3 regions of the Allofournierella sp. CML151 genome follow, and region 1 is predicted to be linked to each of the others. Evidence: predicted binding sites of a transcription regulator. Region 1 holds the regulator's gene; each other region holds the start of a gene.
The links. Region 1 encodes Rex, which represses fermentation and respiration genes when NADH is low (regulators of the CRP and FNR family bind a similar motif). Its sites were predicted from a motif close to ATTGTTAANNNNTTAACAAT; they were not measured.

Region 1 (5,749 bases):
TGCGGGGCTCGATGACCACCGGCATCAGCAGGTGGGGAATGCCGTTGTACTCCGCCAGCTCCACCACCTTAGGGTCGATGAGGATGAGCTTCACGTCCTCGGGGCTGGAGCGGTACAAAAAGCTGATGATAATGCTGTTCACACACACTGACTTACCGCTGCCGGTGGAACCGGCGATCAGCAGGTGGGGCATCTTGCACAGGTCGGCCACCTGGGCGTTGCCCGCAATATCCTTGCCCAGAGCAAGGGTCAGGGGCGAGGCGCTGCGGGTGTAGGCCTGAGATTCAAAGATTCCACGGATGCCCACCGGGCTGGATTTCCGGTTGGGCACCTCCACGCCCACGGCAGGCTTGCCGGGGATGGGGGCTTCAATGCGTACACCGGCTGCCGCCAGGTTCAGGGCGATATCGTCGGCCAGACCGGTGATCCGGCTGATCTTCACGCCTGCCAGGGGCTGCAGCTCGTACCGGGTAACCGAGGGGCCGCGGCAGATGTCCAGCACGCGGGTCTTCACGCCGAAGCTTTCCAGCGTACTCACCAGCAGCTCGGCGTTCTTTTTCAGCTCCGCCTCCACGCCCGGGTCCTCCGCCGACTCCATCACCTGGAACAGGTCCAGCGGCGGGTAGCGGTAGGCAGCGGGCTGCTCCGCAGGCTGTGCCAGAGCGGTTTCCGCCGGGGCGGCCGCCGGATTCAGCGGGCGCAGCGGCTCGCCATAGGAGTTGCCCATGGTCTGGCTGGGCTCCATGGCCTTGTGAATCAGGCTGTCCAACTCGGTGACGCTTGCAGCAGGCTGCTCCGGCTCCAGCGGAATCGGCTGATCCAGCTGGAAGGGCGGCTCGTCCGCATCGGAGGGCTCCGGTGCTTCGTCAAACCGCATCTCCCAGGCATAGTCCGGGCTGCTGCTGGGATAGGGCTCGAAGCCCACATCTGGGTCCTGCTGGGGCTCGTCCATGGGAATTTCGGTTTCGAATTCGCTGTGCTCCTCCGGCTCGGACCGGTCCAGGGGAGGAAACATGCCAAAGGTGCCGCCGGGACCCACCAGAGGCTCCTCCGGCTGGGGATCGGTCTCGGTGGTAACCACCGGGTCCGGCCCCAGATCAATGTCCACCTGGGGCTTGCGCCGGAACCGTTGGGCAAAGGCCTCCTGTTTCTGCTGGCGGGCGGCAGCTCGCTCCTGGGCGGCGGCGCGGCGCTCGGGCTCCCGGCGCAGCTGCTCTTCCTCCCAGGCTTCACGCTGCTCGCGAGCAGCATCCCGGTCAGCCCGCCAGTCACCCAGGTAGTCCTCTGCAATCTGCCACAGATCGCCCGGAGTCACGCCCATGTACCACATGACCATGGCAATGAGCATAATGACCAGCAGGATGTTTGCCGCCGGATGCCCACACAGCGCCAGCAGAGTGCCGCCGATGATGCCGCCCAAAAGGCCGCCGCCCAGCATACCCTGGCCGTTGGCATACAGCGCTGCGGTTGCCTCGCCGAAGCCCAGGCCCACCAGGTCGATTTTGGAGAATACCACCGCCGTGCCGCAGATGAGCATCATCAGAAGCAGGGACTTGGCGCAGCGGGCCCAGATGGGCCGCCCCAGCGCCACCAGCACCGCAATATAAAGCAATACCGGCCCCAGCAGATAGGTACACACGCCGAACACGCCGAACAAAACGCCCCGCAGCATGGCCCAGACCGACTGACCGGCCACCAAAGCCATGGCGATAAGCACAACGCCCAGGCAGAACAGCAAAATACTCCAGCTCTGGGCCACATCCGGCTGGCTGCGCCGCGAGCGGGAGCGGGTGGTTTTCGCGCCGCTTCTCGCGGCGGGTTTCTTCTTTTGTGCCATACGCTTTCTTTCCCTCGTTTATGTATTTCCGGCCCCCGGTTTCCATTCAAACCAGGGGCGCCGCGCACCTGGCGCGGGAAAATTTTCGGAACTTATCTATTGTAACATAAAACCATAGGTTTTAAAACCCAATTTATCGGACACTTTCTCCCCTCTCCTGACTTGCGCCGTTCTTCGCGCCGGTTCGGTTTTGTTCGATCTGGCGGTACAGGTAGTTCAGTGCGTCGCCCAGGCCGCCCAGCTCGTCGATCAAGCCCTCGGCCACCGCCTGCTCGCCGCCCAGCACGGTGCCCACATCCATCACCAGTTCGCCGGTGTGCATCATCAGCTCCAGAAAGCGCGCTTCGCTGATGTGGGAATGGTTCTTCACAAAGCCGGTGATGCGCTCCTGCATTTGTTCAAAGTAGCGCATGGTCTGGGGTACGCCCAGCACCAGCCCGGAATGGCGCACCGGGTGAATGGTCATGGTGGCAGTGGGCACGATAAAGCTCCGTTTTGCACTGACCGCCAGCGGAATGCCGATGGAATGTCCGCCGCCCAGCACCAGCGCCGCACTGGGCTTGGTCACCCCGCTGATCAGCTCGGCCAGGGCAAGGCCTGCCTCCACATCGCCGCCCACCGTATTCAAAATCACCAACAGGCCCTCGATCTCCGGGTCCTCTTCAATGGCCACCAGCTGGGGGATCACATGCTCGTAGCGGGTCACCTTCTGCTCCTGCCCGGCGCTCACATGGCCCTCAATCAAGCCGATTACTGTGAGGCAGTGGATAGCATGGCGGCCCTTGGTGCGGATCACTGAGCCGGTGTCCATCATAAAATCCTGTTCCAGCTTTTCCTGTTCCACCTGGGCGTCGGTGGGTTTCGGGGTATCGTTGTTCGGCATTGATCGCTTCGCTCCTTTTCTGCAACACCGTCCGGGGCATTCGCTGCTGAATTGTGCGGGGTTGCCTTTTGTTTTTTCTATCAGTTTGCACGAATTTTTTGTCTTTATGCCCGCACAGATGGCCTCGAGCCTCCAATTGGTTTGACAAGGCTTTCTGAATCCAGTATTATAAAGTATGGATATTTCCGCAAAGGGCCCAGTCGCGCCTTTTGCTCCTCTGCGGCACGGGGCAGGCCTGTGGCCCGCCCGTTGCCTCAAATCAATTCAAAAGACGGTGATGATAACATGAATCATTCTCAGGGAAAGGTCTCTCTGCCGGTGATCAAGCGGCTGCCCAAATATTACCGCTATATCAGCCAGATGCAGCAGAACGGCGTGGTAAAGGTCTCTTCCAGCGAGTTGGCCCGCATGATGGGCACCACTGCCAGCCAGGTGCGTCAGGATTTCAACTGCTTCGGCGGTTTCGGCCAGCAGGGAATCGGCTATAATGTGGATGTGCTGCTGCACGAGATCGGCCGGTTGCTGTTCGGCGAGGGCGAAAAGCTGCCCACCATTCTGGTGGGTGCAGGCCGTCTTGGCCGGGCGGTTTCCCGCTTTCTGACTACCGATACCAACGGCTACCACCTGCTGGCTGTGTTTGATGTGCAGCAGGAGCTGGTGGGCCAGGATCTGGACGGTATCCCCATCCACCACATTGATGAGCTGGAGTCCTTCTGTGCGGCTCACAAGCCCCAGGTGGCGGTGCTTTGCCTGCCCCGTGAGGGTGCGAAGGAGATTTCCGGCCGGCTGGTGGATCTGGGTATCCGCGGCTTCTGGAACTTCAGCCACTACGATCTGTCCATTCCCTATCCCAACGTGACGGTGGAGAATGCCCATCTGGGCGACAGCCTGATGAGCCTGGGCTACCGGCTGCGGAACGACTGAATCCCATAAAACAAAACAGCAGCCCGGCTGCGTGCTTACGCAGCCGGGCTGACTTTTGGCGAACGGGCGGCCCTTCGCTCCTTCGCTGTATGAAGAGGTTTGTGCAACACTATGGCAAAATTGTATTTTCGCTACGGCGCCATGAACAGCGGCAAAAGCACCGCCCTGATGCAGGTGGCCTATAATTACGAGGAACGCGGCATGCGGGTGCTGGTGATGAAGCCCAGCGTGGACACCAAGGGCGGCGACAAGCTGGTCAGCCGCCTGGGAGTGACCCGGCTGGTGGATATCGCCGTAACCCCCAAGCTGGATATTCTTGAGCTGGTGCGGGATCTGTTGACCCGCGCGCCCGCCCCGGCCTGCATCCTCACCGACGAGAGCCAGTTCTTCACTCCGGAGCAGGTGGAGCAGCTGCTGCGCATCACTGTGGAGCTGAACATCCCGGTGATCGCCTACGGCCTGCGCACGGATTTTTCCCTGAAGGGCTTCCCCGGCTCCACCCGCTTACTGGAGCTGGCCCATGCGGTGGAAGAGATGAAAACCATCTGCTTCTGTGGCCGCAAAGCCACCTGCAACGGCCGCAAGGTAAATGGCGAATTCGTCTTCGAGGGCGACCAGGTGGTCATTGACCAGGGCGGCGATGTGGAATACGTGAGCCTGTGTGCCCAGTGCTATTTCAAGGCACGGGACGATTTTTACCGCCGCCATCCCCGCATCACTGTTTAATCTCATAAGAAAAAAAACTCCCGAAAACCGGTATGGCTTTCGGGAGTTTTTCTTTTTACCGCAATTTACAGCACAACGCCCTTGACCAGCAGCGAAATGGTGCCGTCCGGCTCGTTGACGAACTCCACATAATCGTTATCACCCCGCAGCAGGCTGGTGGGGATCTTCATCTCGATGCCGCTCTCGGTCTTGATGGACTGGTATTCCATCCGCTTGATACGGGCGGGAGGCACCGACACCGTTTCCTCCAGGGGCAGATTTGCCTCCTCCAGCTCCTGGGTAAAGGACTCCACTGCCAGAGGAAACTGCTCCTCCAGCCGCTCCTTCACCCGCTGCACCTCCAGGCTGCCGTCACCGGCCACCGCCTCCTCACAGAGGATCGCCGCAATCTCGCTGTCGCTTTTCTGGTTGTCCTCATAGCTCTGGCGCACTGCCTGCGCTGCGGCGGTCTGCACCGTCTGCAGCTTGGCACGCTCGGGCTGGGCCTGGGTACTGCGCAGGATGCGCTCGGACAGATAGAAAATCTTCGCCCCATCCACCTCGTACTTTTTCTCCACCAGCTTGATGGAGCCATCGGTCATATCCACGATCACCGACTCATCCGGCTTGGAGCCGGCGGCGGGCAGCAGAGTGCGCTGCTTGATGAGAGCATTGTAATGCTGACCCTCCACCTGCTGGTAATAGTGGGCGTAGGCCGCCTTGTAGTTCATCTTCAGGATGGCGATGCTCTCGTGCCCATTGATGGAGCAGTAGACCACAATCAGGTCCGCGTTGGGAATGGCCGGACTGGTGCGCATCACCTGAAAGAATTCATCCGCCACCTGCTTGGAGCACTGCACGAAATCCTGATTGTCCAGCAGCAGAGAGGGGAAGGTGGATTCCGGCAGAAAGCTGCAGTTTTTCACCGCATCGTTGTAATAGGCCTTTTCCAGATGAGCCGCCAGATAGTCGGCGGTGTCGCCGTCCAGCTCCAGCAGGCGGTCGGAAAATACCGGCGCGCCGCCGCTGGAATCCAGCACATGCACAATGGCCTTGAAGATCTGTAGTTCCATGAAGATCCGTTCCTTTCGCTTGAGGTTCCTGTTTATTATAGCGGAAAAGCCGCCGTTTGGGTAGGGGCGCGCCCCTCTCTTTCGCCCTTCTCCGGCACGCAAAAACCGCCCGGAATTCAATCCGGGCGGTTTTTGCTGCTTGCTTTATGGAAAAAATTGAGAAGGAAACGTAAAGGAAGGAATCAATCGCGGCCTCGGCGCCAGATCACGACGCCGGCCACAGCAGCGGCGGCCACCACGGCCACGCCGATCACCACAGGCAGCACGCTCACCTTGGACTTCTCGGTCTGAGAAGCAGTGCTCTGGCTCTGGACCTGGCTCTCGCTG
Region 2 (5,749 bases), on a different contig from region 1:
GCACCCTGAGAAGAGGGGCTGTTCACGATGATACGACCAACGCGCATTGCGATGCCGTACTCGTCGGCAACCTTCATGTCGCCGGTGTGGATAACAGCAGAATGGCCCAGGCCGCCCAGCTCCAGCATCTTGTTGGCGTAAGCGAAGCCCTGCTCGTTGTCCTTGGCTACGAAGTAGGCCAGAACGGGGCTCAGCTTCTCCTTGCTCAGGGGGTACTGCTCGGAGGGTTCGGGCAGAGGAGCGATCAGGATCTTGGTCTTCTCGGGAACCTTCAGACCAGCCTGCTCAGCGATCCAGTTAGCGGACTTACCAACAACGGGAGCGAACACGCCCTTGTTGGGGTCTGGGAACATGTACTTGGTCAGCTTCTCAACTTCTTCGGGATTCAGGAAGTAGCAGTTGTTCTTCTTCATGTACTCCTCGAAGTCCTTGGTCAGCTCCTTGGCAACGATAACAGCCTGCTCGGAAGCACAGATCATGCCGTTGTCGAAGGTCTTGGACATCATCAGGTCGGTGCAGGCGCGATGCAGGTCTGCAGTCTTCTCGATGAAGCAGGGCACGTTGCCGGCGCCAACGCCCAGAGCGGGCTTGCCGCAGGAGTAAGCAGCCTTAACCATGCCAGGGCCACCGGTGGCCAGAATGGTGGCAACACCGGGATGATTCATCAGAGCGCCGGTAGCCTCAATGCTGGGCTTGTCGATCCACTGGATGCAGTTCTCGGGGGCGCCGGCCTTAACGGCAGCTTCGTAAACGATGCGGGCGGCCTCGGCGCTGCACTTCTGAGCGGAGGGATGGAAGCCGAAGATGATGGGGTTGCGGGTCTTAACCGCGATCAGACATTTGAACAGGGTGGTGGAGGTGGGGTTGGTGGTAGGAGTAACACCGCAGATTACGCCCACGGGCTCAGCAACTTCCACGTAGCCCTCCATGTCGTTCTCTTCCAGGATGCCAGCGGTCTTTTCCTTCTTGATGTTGTGCCAGATGTACTCGGTGGCAAACATGTTCTTGATAACTTTATCTTCATACACGCCACGGCCGGTCTCTTCCACAGCCATGCGTGCCAGTTCCTGGTGCTTGTCCAGGCCGGCCAGAGCCATCTCGTGAACGATGTGGTCGATGGTCTCCTGATCATAGCTCAAAAACTCCTGAAGAGCCTTCTGGGCCTTTTCGACCAGACCGTCGATCATTACCTGAACTTCGGACTTGTCGTTCTCTACGGTTTCAACCTTAGCTTTCTTCTGTTCTGCCATTGGTTCTGCCATCCTTTCAAACGATTGATTCAAAACAACCGGGGCGTTGGCGTTCCGCTCTGCCCCACTGACAACATAATATCATATTGTTAATTGAATAACAATGCACCAGTTTCCCAAACATTGTTAGAACGGTAACAATGTTTTTGTCAAACTATACAACACCTCGCTTTCTGCTTTTGGGAAACGATTTTTACCGCCCGGGCTATGGCCGCTTTCCGTCCTCCTTTCTTTTTCATAGCTCCTAGGCAGAAAAGACACTTCATGCTATAATGATACAACAAACAGCAACCTTTGAGGAGGCGATTTTATGTATTGGTCCCGTAAACTTTTAAAAAGCAACGCGCGTAATGTGCTGCGCGGCAGCTATTGGCGGGTATTTGTGGCCTGTTTGGTTTGTGGCCTGTTGGGTGCAGGTTCCAGCAGTACGGTTAACATCAATCTGCCGACCCAGCTTCTGGATCTGAATAGTTTGGATTACGATCCCTACTGGTCTCTTATTTTTTCTATCCTCTGGATCGTTATGATCGCAGTCATCCTGCTGTGTTTGGCCTGGGGAATCTTCGTAGGCAGCCCCATGAAGGTGGCACAGTGCCGCTACATGATGGAAAACCGCTGCGGCAATCCCCCGTTCAGTAGCCTGTTCTCGGTATTCAGCAACAAGGATGCCTATCTGAACGTGGTCAAGACCATGTTCCTGCGGAATCTGTTCATCTTTTTGTGGAGTCTGCTGTGCGTAATTCCCGGTATATATAAGGAATATCAATATTATTATATCCCCTATCTACTGGCAGAAAACCCCTACATGAGCTTTGACCGTGCCAAAGAGCTGAGCATTGCCATGACTGACGGCGAGAAGATGGACATCTTCGTGCTGGATCTGTCCTTCATCGGCTGGTATCTGCTGGGCGCGATCATCCTGATCGGCGGGATTTTTGTAAATCCCTATGCCCAGGCCACCTACGCAGAGCTGTATGCCGCGGCCCGCAGTAAGGCCATGGATACCGGCATCACCGGCCCGGACGAGCTGAGCGGATTTGCACAGTATTGACCGGTTCCATTTCAATCAATAAAATCAATTGTTTAACGATGGGCTTTGCCTGCGGTTATGACTAACCGGGGCAAAGCCCATCTTTTTGGTTAATCTGCCAGTTTTTTGCTCTGGTTTTTTTCAAAAGCGGCCCTGCATCAAGGTCCTGTTTTTGATAGGATAAGTTGACTATGTACGGCACGGTGCGGAACGTCTGTATAAAAATGAGGAGGTTTTTCTTCTATGAGCAAGGAAACAAAAAAACACACCGCCATCCACCGACTATTCTCAGGGCATCTATGATGCAACTTCGCTGGGCAAACCTCGCGTACTGGTTCTTGGCCTGCAGCATATGTTCGCCATGTTTGGCGCAACCGTGCTTGTACCCCTGATTACCGGTCTGAGCGTTTCCACCACTCTGCTGTGTGCCGGTCTGGGCACTCTGCTGTTTCATCTGATCACCGGCGGCAAGGTTCCCGCTTTTCTGGGCTCCTCGTTTGCTTATCTGGGCGGTTTTGCCATCGTCGCGCCCATGCTGGTGGATGAAAGCGGCCAGCAGACCATTCCCAACACCGAAATGCTGCCCTACGCCTGTGCGGGTGTAGCGCTGAGCGGTCTGGTGTATGTGGTGTTCAGCCTGCTGATTTCGGTATTCGGCATCCGTCGCATCATGAAGCTGTTTCCCCCTGTGGTTACCGGCCCCATCATTATCGCCATCGGCCTGATTCTGGCCCCTTCCGCCATCACCAACTGCCAGAGCAACTGGCTGCTGGCTTTTGTGGCACTGGGCACTGTAATTGTATGCAACATCTGGGGCAAGGGCATGATCAAAATTCTTCCCATTCTGCTGGGCGTGCTCGTCTCTTATGTGGTAGCTCTGGTCACCGGTGCGGTGAACTTTTCCGACGTAATGCAGGCCGACTGGTTCGGCATTCCCCTGAACCCCAAGGCCATGGGCCTGTTTGCCATTGACGGCAGCCCTGAGTTCATCAGCGCAGTACTGACTATTGTACCCATTGCTCTGGCCACCATGATGGAGCATGTGGGCGACGTGGCCTCCATCAGCGCCACTGTGGGCAAGAACTTCATCCGCGACCCCGGTCTGAACCGCACTCTGCTGGGCGATGGCCTTGCCACCAGCATGGCCGGCCTGCTCGGCGGTCCCTCCAACACCACCTACGGCGAAAACACCGGTGTTCTGGCCCTGACCAAAATTTACGATCCCCGAGTGATTCGCATTGCGGCCGTATTCGCTATGATCCTGAGCTTCAGCCCCAAGTTCGATGCCATATCATCAACTCTATTCCCGCCGGAATCATCGGCGGCATCAGCTTTGTGCTGTACGGCATGATTTCCGCGATCGGCGTGCGGAACGTGGTGGAAAACCAGGTGGACTTCACCAATTCCCGGAACCTGATCATCGCCGCGGTCATTCTGGTCTGCGCCCTGAGCTTCAACTCTGTGGGCGGTCTGACCTTCACCGTCGCCAATGTGGCCATCAACCTGTCCGGCCTGGCCATCGCCGGTATTCTGCTTAACGCAGTGCTGCCCGGCAACACCTATGAGTTCGATGACAGCACCGGCACCGGCGAAGGCGCCAGCCTGCGTGTCTGATTGTCTGCCAGCCGCAGCAGGCGGCGGAGCCAGGCAATTGAAAAACTGAATCGCATAAAAGGAAATCCGGAACCGTATTCGCTGCGGCTCCGGATTTCTTTTATATTATTATATGTATTCCGCACATCAGCGAACCAGAAGCCAGATTGCAATTGCAACCTGCGCAAGTAAAATGGCCGGAACGCCCAGATAAAATTTCGGCTTGCGGGTCTTGTGGTGGAAACGATACATCGCTGCCCAGAACGCGGCGCTTCCGCCCAGCACACAAAGCAGCAGCAGGGTGTTTTCCGGAACTCTGCGCCCGCCTTTTTTCGCCTGACGTTTATCCCAGGCGCATACGGCCACGGAAATCAGGCTGATCAGCACCCAATATATCAGCAATCCAATTTGTATTCGATCCAAGTAAGTTTCTCCTTTGCTTGTTTACTCCTGCAGCAGTTCCATTTGCGTCTCTGCCTGACCCATTTTTGCCGGGCCGGATCCTCTTTGAACATCAAATGCAGCATGTTCCAGCGGCCTAACTATACCATACCAGCGCGTAAATTTCCAGTCATTTTAGCCTCAAAACTTTCTTACATATTATTATATATGTATCTATATGTTTCGAAGCGTCATCCATTCGGCATAAAAGAACCTGTATCAGCACAGCATTTAAAAGCATGCGAAACGCAAAACCATTATAGTCCGCAGAGGTGAAGTATTTCTCAGGCTACAGTCTCCCTGTCACACAACCGTACACTTTGCAATCGCGAATCATACGCCGACACTGCGGCGAAGATCTGCTGCCCGGCGCACAGAAAACCGGTATGGCTGCCCACTTCCCCATCGCCGAAAAGGCCGGCCGCAGCTGACTCAATCAGGAGTTTTCCGGCCATCCGGTTTTTGCTCTACATGGTAAATACCGCTTTGCGGATTAAGCACCGGCAGGATATGAAGGGTTTCATACTACGCAGACGTTCTTTCAGCAGTACCCGATTTCACCCCTGAAACGGGTACTCTCAAGCCGGGTTCGGTATGCTATAATTAGTATAAAGGGAAGTTTCGCGTTTTCCCGGCATAAGCGGGCAGCAGACCATAAAATAGACAGGGTCTGCCGATTCCGCTGCCAACAAAAACACGAGGAGGAAAGAATATGAAAGGACAAGCAAAACCGCTACATGGCCGATCACCTGGAAAGCGATTGTTTTCAGCAATTGTCAGCCTATGCATGATCGTGTCCCTGCTGCCGACGACGGCGTTTGCCGAAGCTGGCGTACAGGACAGCATTGTGATCACAGGCACAAGCAGGCTGTGCGAACATCACACCGAACACACCGCCGATTGCGGCTACACCGAGGGAACGGCGGAAATTCCCTGCTCCCATGAACACGACGAGAGCTGCGGCGGGCTGATTGACCCGGAAGCCTGCAATCATACTCATGATGAAACCTGCGGCTATGTTCCCGCCACAGAGGGAACGCCTTGCACCTATGTTTGCGAGATTTGCAATGCACAGGACAACGGGAACCCCGTAACTCCGTCCGACGCACAGCCGGAAGAATGTACCTGTGAAACCCTCTGCACCGAGGAAGAAATCAATGAGGATTGCCCGGTCTGCTCTGTGGAGGGAGCTGAACTGGACAAGGTTTGCGTCGGTGCAGCTCTTATGCTGCCCGTCACGACGCTGGCGGCGGGAGAAGATGCGCCTGGTAAACTTTGGGTGGGCCAGACACAAATTACAGGGAGTGGCTATTGGAAAACAACTACTGAAGGAAACTTTGAAACTGGTAGTGAAAATGACTACAATGTCTATTACGATGGCAACGGAACCCTGACGCTGAACGGCGCGACGATTCAGGGAGGAACTTCTACCGGG
Region 3 (2,532 bases), on a different contig from region 1:
AGGAGCCGATCCAGACCAGCAAGGACGGCAGCCACCTGACCGTTTTGGATGTGGTACCAGACGACTTTCTGCTGGACGAGGACTGCGAGTGCCGGGAGGAATCCAGCCGACTGCGCACGCTGGTACAGCAGCTCACCGGCCGGGAGCGCCAGGTGATTTTGCTGCGCTACGGCCTGAGCGGCCAGCCTCCGCTGACCCAGCAGCAGGTGGCTCAGCTGCTGGGCATCAGCCGGAGCTATGTCTCTCGCATCGAGAAAGCGGCAGTACAGGAGCTGCGGGCACAGCTGGAGCCGACCCGCTGATTCAATCAAAAAAGTGCGCCCCGAGCCTGGGCTCGGGGCGCGCAAAATCAAACTCTATTGGCTGATTACAGCAGGCTGCGGTACAGAGCAGCGATCTCCTCCACGCTGGTGTCGCGGGGGTTGCCGGGACGGCAGGCATCGGCGTAAGCGGACTCAGACAGGAACTGTACGTCCTCTTCCTTCACGATCTCCTTCAGGTCAGCGGGAATGCCAACATCAGCGCTCAGCTTCTTCACGGCGTCCACAGCGGCCTTGATGTACTCGTCGCGGGTCATGTTCTCGGTGCCTTCCACGCCCATGGCCTTGGCGATATCGCGGTACTTCTCACCGGTAGCGGGAGCATTGTACTCCATCACGGTGGGCAGCAGGATGGCGTTGGCAACACCGTGGGGAGTGTCGTAAACAGCACCCAGGCTGTGAGCCATGCTGTGAACGATGCCCAGGCCCACGTTGGAGAAGCCCTGACCGGCGATGTACTGTGCCAGAGCCATGCCCTCACGGCCTTCGGGAGTGTTCGCCACAGCGCCGCGCAGGTGCTTGGAGATCAGCTCGATGGCCTTCAGGTGGAACATGTCGGTCATCTCCCAAGCGCCCTTGGTGATGTAGCCCTCGATGGCATGGGTCAGAGCGTCCATACCGGTGGCAGCGGTCAGGCCCTTGGGCATGCTGCTCATCATATCGGGGTCAACCACAGCAACCTCGGGGATGTCGTTGGTGTCCACGCAGACAAACTTGCGCTTCTTCTCCACGTCGGTGATCACGTAGTTGATGGTAACCTCAGCAGCGGTACCGGCGGTGGTGGGTACAGCGATGGTGAACACGGCATGCTTCTTGGTGGGAGCAACACCCTCCAGGCTGCGCACGTCGGCGAACTCGGGGTTGTTGATGATGATGCCGATGGCCTTGGCGGTGTCCATGGAAGAGCCGCCGCCGATGGTCACGATGCAGTCTGCGCCGGAAGCCTTGAATGCCTCAACGCCATGCTGTACGTTCTCGATGGTGGGGTTGGGCTTGATCTCGCTGTACACTTCGTAAGCGAAGCCGGCAGCGTCCAGCAGATCGGTGACCTTCTTGGTCACACCGAACTTGACCAGATCGGGGTCAGAGCAAACAAAAGCCTTCTTGTAGCCACGGGCGGTCAGCTCGGGAACGATGTTCTCGATGGCGCCCTTGCCATGATAGGAAATGGTGTTCAGAACAATGCGGTTAGCCATGGGTAAACCTCTCCTTTTTTATTATGAAAATAAACCCGGACGCTTCTCTCGCTGCAATCCGGCGGGAAGCGTTTCACTGTTATTATTATAACAACGTGATTTTCCCTTTTACAAGTTACACATGAATCCCAGTGTCACATTTCATAATTTTATCAAAAAGGCCGGAAAGGGACGGCTCATGCCTCCGGATGAAGGTCCCGCAGCAGAAGCTCCAACCGCTGAGGCATCGCCTCGATGAGCAGCTCCACCATCTGCTCTGGACTGCGCTTCATGCCGCTTACCGCCCAGCTGGCGGTCATCTGAATGGAAGCACGGCAATACATCTCCAGCAAGAAAGCCACATCCTCGGTGAGAGGCGCACCGGTCTTGCGGGTGATGATCTCGCTGTAAAAGCGGTGAATATATTCATAGTCGTATGCCATCAGCGAGTTGGCGTCGTGACTGCCGAAAGCACAGGCAAAAAAGCTCTGTTCTGCTTTGATGAACCGGAACTTGTTAAGCAGCCCTTCCCGCAGGGTAAGGCTCACGCCCATTTCTTTGAAGGACTGCTCCACCAACCGTTCAAAATACCAGTTGACCAGATCATACTTGTCCAGAAAGCAGCGGTAAAAGGTCTGACGGCTCACGCCGCACCCCTCCACAATCTGTTTGACGGTGATTTTATCCAGAGGCTCGCGGCCCACCAGCTCTTTCAGGGCATTGGCCAGTTTGTATTTAGTTTTCAGCGCGGATTCCATGGCGGGCGCCTCCTTTTGATAAATCGTTCTACCCTTTTACTTTATCACAAACCTGGCGCAAAGTCACGATATTTGCCGCCAGCGCAGCTTTTGCGTCCATCACGGTCGTTGCCCCTTTGCAAAAAGAAAGAGCGTACCGATTACTCGATACGCGAAACACAAAAGCCAATACAAATCGAACCAGCGACCATTCCGAGCCCGGAAATTGTTGTGCGCTGCACCACGGGCTTTTGCCCGCGGCACATCGCGCTGTTTTGATCGTATGCTCGCTTTTGCTTT

Region 2: the regulator Rex is predicted to act here: its motif matches at 1,336-1,355, upstream of adhE (bifunctional acetaldehyde-CoA/alcohol dehydrogenase).
Region 3: the regulator Rex is predicted to act here: its motif matches at 1,592-1,611, upstream of fucO (lactaldehyde reductase).

Annotation. Positions count from the first base shown of each region.
Region 1 is NZ_JAPNNW010000002.1:60,487-66,235, forward strand. It holds gene PH256_RS01970 (DNA translocase FtsK) at 1-1,837, opposite strand, end outside; gene PH256_RS01975 (ClpP family protease) at 1,971-2,720, opposite strand; gene PH256_RS01980 (redox-sensing transcriptional repressor Rex) at 3,006-3,644, shown strand; gene PH256_RS01985 (thymidine kinase) at 3,756-4,370, shown strand; gene PH256_RS01990 (nucleoid-associated protein) at 4,436-5,422, opposite strand; gene PH256_RS01995 (hypothetical protein) at 5,605-5,749, opposite strand, start outside.
Region 2 is NZ_JAPNNW010000001.1:327,599-333,347, reverse strand. It holds gene adhE (bifunctional acetaldehyde-CoA/alcohol dehydrogenase) at 1-1,250, opposite strand, end outside; gene PH256_RS01625 (DUF975 family protein) at 1,561-2,301, shown strand; partial or broken gene PH256_RS01620 (uracil-xanthine permease family protein) at 2,576-3,894, shown strand; gene PH256_RS01615 (DUF1294 domain-containing protein) at 4,021-4,296, opposite strand; gene PH256_RS01610 (Ig-like domain-containing protein) at 5,027-5,749, shown strand, end outside.
Region 3 is NZ_JAPNNW010000001.1:55-2,586, reverse strand. It holds gene PH256_RS00020 (sigma-70 family RNA polymerase sigma factor) at 1-302, shown strand, start outside; gene fucO (lactaldehyde reductase) at 368-1,516, opposite strand; gene PH256_RS00010 (TetR/AcrR family transcriptional regulator C-terminal domain-containing protein) at 1,693-2,253, opposite strand; partial or broken gene PH256_RS00005 (hypothetical protein) at 2,282-2,532, opposite strand, start outside.